Regions from separate parts of the Thioclava sediminum genome, predicted to be linked through region 2. Evidence: riboswitches for the same ligand, from Rfam matches in the RefSeq annotation. Region 2 holds a riboswitch; the other holds the start of a gene.
What was found. Region 2 has a riboswitch for cobalamin ahead of AKL02_RS08640 (hypothetical protein). Riboswitches for the same ligand answer to the same signal wherever they lie in the genome.
Positions count from the first base shown of each region.

Region 1: linked by a shared signal. The riboswitch ahead of AKL02_RS11900 (TonB-dependent receptor plug domain-containing protein) and the one ahead of AKL02_RS08640 (hypothetical protein) in region 2 are both predicted to bind cobalamin.

Region 1 is NZ_CP053562.1:2,496,089-2,500,511, forward strand. Features, by position in the region: gene AKL02_RS11900 (TonB-dependent receptor plug domain-containing protein) at 1-1,778, opposite strand, end outside; cobalamin riboswitch at 1,915-2,108, opposite strand; gene AKL02_RS11905 (DUF475 domain-containing protein) at 2,138-3,184, opposite strand; gene AKL02_RS11910 (DUF1499 domain-containing protein) at 3,297-3,722, opposite strand; gene speB (agmatinase) at 3,719-4,423, opposite strand, start outside.
Region 2 is NZ_CP053562.1:1,810,902-1,815,324, forward strand. Features, by position in the region: gene AKL02_RS08635 (homocysteine S-methyltransferase family protein) at 1-1,047, opposite strand, end outside; gene AKL02_RS08640 (hypothetical protein) at 1,178-1,483, opposite strand; cobalamin riboswitch at 1,609-1,811, opposite strand; gene ppsA (phosphoenolpyruvate synthase) at 1,941-4,328, shown strand; gene bioB (biotin synthase BioB) at 4,397-4,423, opposite strand, start outside.

The DNA of each region.
Region 1 (4,423 bases), 690 kb from region 2:
CCGTAGCCCGGCCAGAGCTGGTAATCGGTGTCGGTCAGGTTCTCGATCCGCAGATAGGCCTCTTTGTCATTGCCCAGATCATAGGTCATCTGCGCGTTCAGAAGGCCGTAATCGGGCTGGCTCTGACGATCGGTGACCACGCGCATATCGGCGGCGAGCGTCAGTTTGTCAGTCACCTGCGCGTCGATTCCGGCGGTCAGCGTATGCCGCCCGAAAGCCGAATTCCACGTCGAGCCGGCAGAAAGGCCGTCGGGGTTCTTCGAGTCCAGATAGGTATAGCCGAGGCTGTAATTGACCATGCTGGAGATCGGCCCTTTCAGGCCCAGCTCCAGCCCCTGCCGCTTGGCGGTGCCCGAGGTCTGGTAATAGCTGTAGGTCGTGTTGCTGTAGTCGATCAGGTCGTCCACCTCGATATGGAACAGCGTCGCGGTCAGCTTATGCGCGCCGAAATCGCGCTCGACCCCAAGGTCGTAGCTCAGCGATTTCTCGGGCTTGAGATCGGGATTGCCCGCATATCCGTCATAAAGCTCGTAGCCCGACGGCGCACGGAACCCGTTGCCCACCGAAGCGCGGAAGAGGGTCGTGGCATCGGCCTGCCAGGTGACGCCGAGACGGCCCGTGGTGTTGCCGCCGAAATCCGAGTGATCGTCATGGCGCGCCGAGGCGGTCACGTTCACCCCGTCCATCGGCGAGAAGGCATATTCACCGAAGACGCCCGTATCCGCGGTCAGGACATCGCCCGTGACATAGGTACCGGTATAGGTTTCCAGCGTGCGATCCGCGCCGAAGGTCACGCGGCCCGGCCCGAGATCGGTCGAGGCTTTCCAGTCGAGTTTGCGGCGTTTGCCCTCGTAGCCGTAGTCATAGACCGGATACCAGCGCGAGGTCGTGTAATAGGTCAGACCGAGCTCGTGATCGAGCGGACCTGTCGTGAATTTCGCGAAGAGACGCCCGCCCCGCTCCTTGTGGATCGTGTATTCGTTGCTGTCCGTGGGCGGCGAGCTGAAGCCGTTGTCGAACTCGCCCCGGTCGTTCTGGGCAAACCCGTTGAAACCGATCAGCAGATTGTCGGAGATGCGCTTCTGCGCGCGCAGGCTCACGCGATCGGCGCGGTAGCCGTCTTTCTCGGTATTGCCGTTCTTCTTGTCGGCCGCCGAAAAACCAGCGGTGTAGACTTTCGACAGCTGGATCGCGAGCTCGTCATCGCCCTTCTTCCAACCGAAGTTATAGGCCGCATTCGCGGTGTGGTAGGAGCCGAGCTCGAACTTGACGCTCTGGCTCACGCCATCCTCGGTCGGGCGCGGCGTGTCGAGGTTGATCACACCGGCGACCGCCTGCCCACCATAGACCGCCGATTGCGAGCCGCGCATGATCTCGACCCGGTCATAATTGAACGTGTTGAACCGGCCCAGATCGGGCAGCACCTGCGGCGCGGATGGGTCGGAGACGTCGATCCCGTCCACCATAACCTTCACGTAGTTCTGCGACACGCCGCGGATGGTGAAGCCGGTCTGCGCGCCCATCGGCCCGCGCGACAGGATGCCGACGCCCGGCGATTGCGCGATCAGATTGGCAAGGCGGGTCTGGCCCGAACGCTCCAGCTCGTTGCGCGACAGCACGGTGACCGCCTGCGCGGTCTTGTCCGACGATTGCGGCTCGAGCGCGCCGTGGTAGATCACGATCTCATCGAGTTGGTAAGGTTGGCTGTCTTGCGCGAGCGCGGGGGCTGCCAGCGCGGTGGTGAGCATCAGGCCCACGGTCAAACGGGTGCGGATCATATCCAATTCCCTCGTATCGCGACTCTGCGGTCGCGTGAACTTCGTATCATAAGTCTTTGGAAATTTGGAATTTCCGCCGACGGTGAGAATGTCACCACTGACGGAAGACCGCCTCCGCTGCGCGCCCGCACAGGCAGAAAGGATGAGCGCCTCGGCAGGTCTCCTGGCTCGCGGGTCTTGGTTTCGGCTGGCCTTCCCGGGTCGCCCCAGTGGCTCAGTCAGCCGTCACTCGCCGCTCACAGTTGCGGGGGCAGCCCCGGAATGAATGCACGCATCGCACCGGGTTCCCTTTTCATCCGCCAAGGCGGAACCGAAGTGCCCCTGCTGTGCCGCGCGCGCCGCAGTCTGTCAAGAAAATTTCAACTCTCGACGGCGGCTCTGCTGCGCCGGTTGAAGCGGATCGAGGACAGCAGCGCGAGCCCGATCAGCCCCGCCCCGATCAGCCCGGTAATCACCTCGGGCACTTCCACCAGCGTCTGCGTGAACATGACGACCGAGAGGATCAGGATCGACCAGAAGGCGCCATTCTCGAGATAGCGGAATTCGCTCAGCGTGTTGCGCTCCACCAGCATCAGGGTCATCGAGCGCACATACATTGCGCCGATACCGAGACCGATGGCGATCAGGAACAGGTTCTGGGTCAGCGCGAAGGCCCCGATCACCCCGTCGAAGCTGAAGGACGCGTCGAGTACTTCGAGATAGAGGAACGCGCCCAGACCCGCCTTGGCCGTCTCGGCAGCGAGATTCGTCCGGTCGAGCACGTGGCTGAGCACTTCGACACCCAGGAAGGTCGCAAGCCCGCAGATCGATGCGAACATGAACTCGTCCTCACGCCCTTCGGGCAGGATCCAGGTGAAGGCCAGAATGACGAGCAGCACGAGGCCGATCTCGAGCCCGCGGATCGAGGCGAGCGCGCGCAACCGGCGCTCCAACGCTCGGATCCAGTCGACCTCTTTGCCCTCGTCGATGAAATAGGTAAGCGCGACCATCATCAGGAAGGCCCCGCCGAAGCCCGCAATCGACAGATGCGCGTCCTCGATGATCTCGGCATATTCCGCCGGGTGTTTCGCGGCCAGTTGCACCGCCTCCCATGGTCCGATCCCGGCGGCGATCACGACGATCAGCAGCGGGAACAGGATACGCATCCCGAAGACCGCGATCAGAATACCCCATGTCAGGAAGCGACGCTGCCATTTCGGCGTCATCTGGTGCAGTTTGTTGGCGTTGACGATCGCGTTGTCGAAGCTCAGCGAGATTTCCAGCACGGCGAGCACCGCCGTGATCATCAGGAAAGAGACCGCGCCGCCAAGCCCGCCGGTCTGGGCAAATCCCAGCGCGAACGACCCGACCAGCCCCGCGATGGTGACGGCGATGGCCCAGGAGAAATAACGGTACATGGTGGTCATGCTGGCTCCGGCTGCATGGAGCCTCACTTAGGCTTCGCCCCTCTCTTCGCAAGGGAGCGCGCCGTCAGAGTTGATCGCTGTGACCCGGCAAGCGCGCCTCGGATCAGCCCCCCTACAGCCCCGCCTCGTCGAGCCAGCCCATGATCCGGGCCTTGTTCACGCCAAGGTCAGATTTGCCGTAGACGAGATGGCCGCGGATTTGCAGCGTGTTGCCCTCGACCCAAAGCGTGGTGACGTCGGGAAAGCCGAAGAAGGCGGAGCGGGTGACATAGGCCACATGCCCCTCATCGACGCTGCCCGCCACCTGTTTCGTGCGCGCGGTGGCGCGGATGATCTTGTCGAGTGCGGCCATCTGCACCAGCGGATCGGAGACCTCGCGGGCCGCCTGAAACCCGCCCGTCTCGGGGTGATCGCCGGGCGCTTTCGCCAAGCCCTCGACCTTGTAGCGCGCAGGGTCGATCGGGGCGAAGCGCACCCAGCCATCGGCTACGGCAACCGCAGCCAACCCGAGCGCGAGGATCGTCACGGCCCGATTCATGCCGCGCCCTCCCGCAGCCCCCAACCGGCCAGCGCGATCAGCTCGGTCGCGACATGGGCGCCCGCGATGGCCGTCACGCCGGTCGGATCGTAGGGCGGAGAGACCTCGACCACATCGCCACCGATCAGGTTGATCCCTTTCAGCCCGCGCAACAGCTCTGCCGCCTGCCAGCTGGCCAGACCGCCCCAGACCGGCGTGCCGGTGCCGGGCGCGAAGGCCGGGTCGAGCCCGTCGATGTCGAAGGTGATGTAACAGGGCTTGTCGCCCACGACCGCGCGGATGCGTTCCAGCGTGGCCTCGACGCCCTCGCGATGCACCGAAGGCGCATCCACGATCGTCACGCCCAGCGTATCGGGATTGTCGGTGCGGATACCGACCGAGACGGTATTCTCGGCTCTCACGACGCCCGACTTGATCGCCTTGTAGAGGAACGTGCCGTGGTCGATCCGGTCCATATCGTCATCGGCCCAGGTGTCGGAATGGGCGTCGAACTGAACGAGCGCGATCTCCCCGTGGGCGGCAGCGGCCGCGCGCAGGATCGGCAGGGTGATGAAGTGATCGCCGCCCAGCGTGATCGGCACGACGCCCGCCCCGAAGATCGCGCCCAGATGCGCCTCGATCCGGCCCGGCACTTCCGGCACATTGGCATAGTCGAAGGGCATGTCACCGTAATCGACGATGGCGAGTTCCGAGAACGGGTC
Region 2 (4,423 bases):
GGCGCCGTCGCCAAGCGCCCGGATATGCGCCGGAAGGCGGGCATTCTGGCCATACATGAAGTGGTTCTCCATGCGCTCCGAGAAGCGGCTGGCCTCGGTCTCGCGGCCCACGGCCTCGGCCATTTCGCGGATATGCATCGGGCTCGCCCCGCAGCACACGCCGAGATAATTCACCCCGATCGCCTGTGCCTCACGCGCGAAGGCGCCGATCTCGTAGCGGTTGCAGGCCAGCGGATCGAGCGCGGTCGGGAAGGTTCGACCGTGCGGCGAGGGGCAGGTGCAGCCGTTGTGATCGGACAGGTTGAAAAAGGTGGGCTCCTCCTTCGTGGTCCGGTAGGGCACGGGCAGGGCGCCGACATGGCAGCTTACCGCCGCGCGCACTTTACGCAGCCAAGGCATCATCGTCTGCGGCCCGCGGAAGCAGTTCAGCCCGACGACATCGGCGCCACCCTGTTCAAGCTGCTGGCAGGTCTCGACGATGCCGACCCCGTCCATCATCTCGTTGCCCGCCATCGGCGCGAGGGTCAGCACCACCGGCAGCCCCGACGACTTCGCGGCTTCCAGAGCACAGAGCGCCTCGCCCGCGTAGTAGAAGGTCTCGCCGATGATAATGTCCGCGCCTTCCTCGACCGCCCAGCCGATCATCTCGTCGAACATCGCGCGCACCTCGGCCTGCCGCGCCGGATCGGCCGGATCCCAGATATTCGTGTTCGAGATATTGCCCGCCATCAGGTTGCCGGTCTTCGCATTGGCGACCTCGCGCGCGATCTTCAGCGCCGCGCGGTTGAGCGGCTCCAGCAGGTCTTCCTTGCCGATCACGCGCATCTTCTCGCGGTGGCCGTTATAGGTGAAGGCCTCGACGATATCGCTGCCGGCGCGCTGGAAATCGACATGCAGATTGCGCAGCGCCTGCGGGTATTCGAGCGCCACCTCGGGCACGAATTCCCCGGCGGTCAGATAGCCGCGCCGTTCCAGTTCGAACAGGAAGCCCTCGGCGCAGATCACCGGGCGCGCGTCGAGCAGACGGGTCAGTTTGTTGTCATTCATGGAGAGATCCTCTCAGTTCATCCATGACCATCGTTTGGAAAAGCCGAGCCTCACAAGAAACGGAGTGCCGTTTCCTGCTGCAATGGTCCTCGGCCGGGCCGCAGCATGCGACCGCAAGACGAAAAACGGGTTAGAGGCCGCGTCGGGCGCGTGCGCCGCCCCGCCGCACCGGCGGCGGCATTTCGATCGGCAAGGCGAAAGGCTGCGGGGTCAGCGACTCCAGCAGGAGCTCGCAGAACACCTCCACCGCGGGCGAGATCAGCGAGTGCGGATAGGCCTGCATATGGGCGACGATCGCCGCCTTCGCATAGGGCATGTCGCCCGGCAGCGTGCCGAGCCATTCCATATAGCCCAGCGTGCCCAGCTCACGCGCACGCAGCGGCGAGATCGGTCCTATATCGAGTTGTAGCAGTGAAAGCGTTCGTTCCAAAAGCATCGCGCCCTCCGCGCAAAAGGGCGGGAGTGGTCGCGGCACGGCGATATGCGAGATCCGATCTGGTCCATCTCTCGTCTCTCCGTCCCAGGGCACCCCGCCCGGGTTTAAGGTGACCGAGATGCGCTAGGCGCGCATCCGAGATGGCAGGTCTCCTGACTCGCGGGTCGTAGCTTCACCGGACCTTCCCAACCTTTGCAGGTCAGTGGCGTTTCCGGTGGCGCTCGCCGCTTACAGTTGCGGGGGCAGTCACGGAGTTGGGCATCGCCCGCACCGTGTTCCCTTTTCAGCCGACCCTTTGGGGCCGGACACCATCCCGGATTTGATCGCAGGAAAATTCGGCGCTGTCCAGAACGGATTGGGGGATGTGGGACAAGCGGGCCCGGCGTTGACGGAGATCAAGGTCGAAATGCGCCTCTGCGATAAAGTGCCCGCAGGTGCAAACAGGGGAGGCGCGCTGATGGCCACGAAGAAAGAAGTCATTCCTTTCGATAGTTTACGCCGAGAGGACGTCGCGCTTGTGGGCGGCAAGAACTCATCGCTTGGCGAGATGGTGCAGGAATTGGGCGCCAAGGGCATTCAGGTTCCGCCGGGCTTCGCCACCACCTCCGACGCCTATCGGATGTTCCTTGACGAGAACAATCTGACCGAGGCCATCGCGGGCTATCTCGCGGATTACGATGCCGACAAGATCAGCCTTCACGTCGCGGGGCAGAGCATTCGCGACACCATTGTGGCCGGGGACTGGCCCGACTCGACCGAGGCCGCGATCCGGGAGGCTTACCGCGATCTGTCGAAGCGGGCAGGGGTGCCTGAGGTCTCCGTCGCCGTACGCTCGAGCGCGACGGCCGAAGACCTTCCCGATGCCAGCTTTGCCGGTCAGCAGGAGACCTATCTCAACGTGGCGGGCGAAGAGGAGCTTCTGACCGCGTGTCGCAAGTGCTATGCCTCGCTCTTCACCGACCGCGCGATCACCTACCGCAAGCTCCGTGGCTTCAATCACCTCGATGTGGCGCTCTCCGTGGGCGTCCAGCAGATGGTGCGCTCCGATATCGGCGGGTCGGGCGTGATGTTCTCGATCGACACCGAAACCGGCTTCGACAAGGTCGTGCTGATCAGCGCGGCCTGGGGCTTGGGCGAGAATGTCGTGCAGGGCGCGGTCACGCCGGACGAGTTTCAGGTCTACAAACCGTTCCTTGGCAAGGCCGGCATCAAACCGATCATCGAGAAGAAGCTCGGGGCGAAAGAGATCAAGATGATCTATGCCGGGCCGGACGCCCCGAACCCGGTGCGCAACGTGCCGACATCGAAAGCCGAGCGCGGGAAGTTCGTCCTGTCGGATGACGAGGTGCTCGACCTCGCGCAGCAAGCGTCCACCATCGAAGCGCATTACGGCCAGCCGATGGATATGGAATGGGCCAAGGATGGTGTGACGGGGAAGCTGTTCATCGTACAGGCGCGCCCTGAGACGGTGCAATCTCGGGTCTCTGCGGGGTCACTGCGGCGCTATACCATCGGCACGCACGGTCCGGTCGTCGTCAGCGGTCTGTCGGTCGGCGAACAGGTCGCGACCGGGCGTGTCTGCCTGATCGAAGACGTCAAGGATATCGACGATTTCGTGGACGGCTCGGTGCTTGTCACCTCGACAACGGACCCCGACTGGGTGCCCGTGATGAAACGGGCTTCGGCCATCATCACTGATCACGGCGGCAGAACCAGCCACGCCGCCATCGTCAGTCGCGAATTAGGCGTGCCCGCCATCGTCGGCTGTGGCGATGCGACCCATGTGCTGCATGACGAGCAGGAGGTGACCGTCTGCTGTGCCGAAGGGGACGAGGGCCGGGTCTATGATGGCTTTGCCGAGTTCACGGTCGAAGATCTGAACCTCGATGCGGTGCCGGAGACCAAGACCAAGGTCATGCTCAATCTCGCCAACCCGGCCATCGCCGCGCGCTGGTGGCGGCTGCCGATCGACGGTGTCGGTCTCGCGCGGATGGAATTCGTGATCTCGAACACGATCCGGGTCCATCCGATGGCGCTGATGCATTTCTCCGATATCCGGGAGGCCGAGGTGCGGGAGGAAATCGAGACGCTCACGAGGGGATACGAGGACAAGGCCGAGTATTTCGTCGATCAATTGGCGCTTGGCCTGTCCCGGATCGCCGCCGTGGCCTATCCGAACCCGATGATCCTGCGGCTGAGCGATTTCAAGACGAACGAATATGCCGACCTCCTGGGCGGGCGGCAATTCGAGCCCGTGGAATCCAACCCGATGATCGGCTGGCGCGGCGCCTCGCGCTATTACGATCCCGCCTATGTCGAGGGGTTCCGGCTCGAATGCCGGGCGATCCGGCGGCTGCGCGAAGAGGCAGGCTTCGACAATGTGCTGGTGATGGTTCCGTTCTGCCGCACGCCCGAAGAAGCCGACCGCGTGCTGGCGGTGATGGCCGAGGAAGGGCTGGTGCGCGGATCGAACGGGCTGCAGATCTACGTGATGTGCGAAGTGCCCTCGAACGTCATCCTCGCCGAGGAATTCGCCAAGCGGTTCGACGGTTTCTCCATCGGGTCGAACGATCTGACGCAGCTGACCTTGGGCATCGACCGCGACAGCGACCGGCTCGCGCCCTTGTTCGACGAACGGCACGCCGCCGTTCAGTGGATGATCCGGAGCGTCATCGAAAGAGCGCATGGCGTGGGCGCGAAGGTCGGGCTCTGCGGTCAGGCACCGTCGAACTACCCGGAATTCGCCCGCAGGCTGGTGGAGTTCGGCATCGACTCGATCTCGGTGACCCCGGACAGTTTCCTGAAGGTCAAAGGCCATGTTGCCGAGGCGGAAGGTCAGCGCTGACCCGACCGTGAACCCGCGGGACGCTTCCGTTAACCGTCTCGGGCAGATTACCCGAGACGGTCGCGCGCTCAAGCCACGGTTGCCGGTTCGGCACT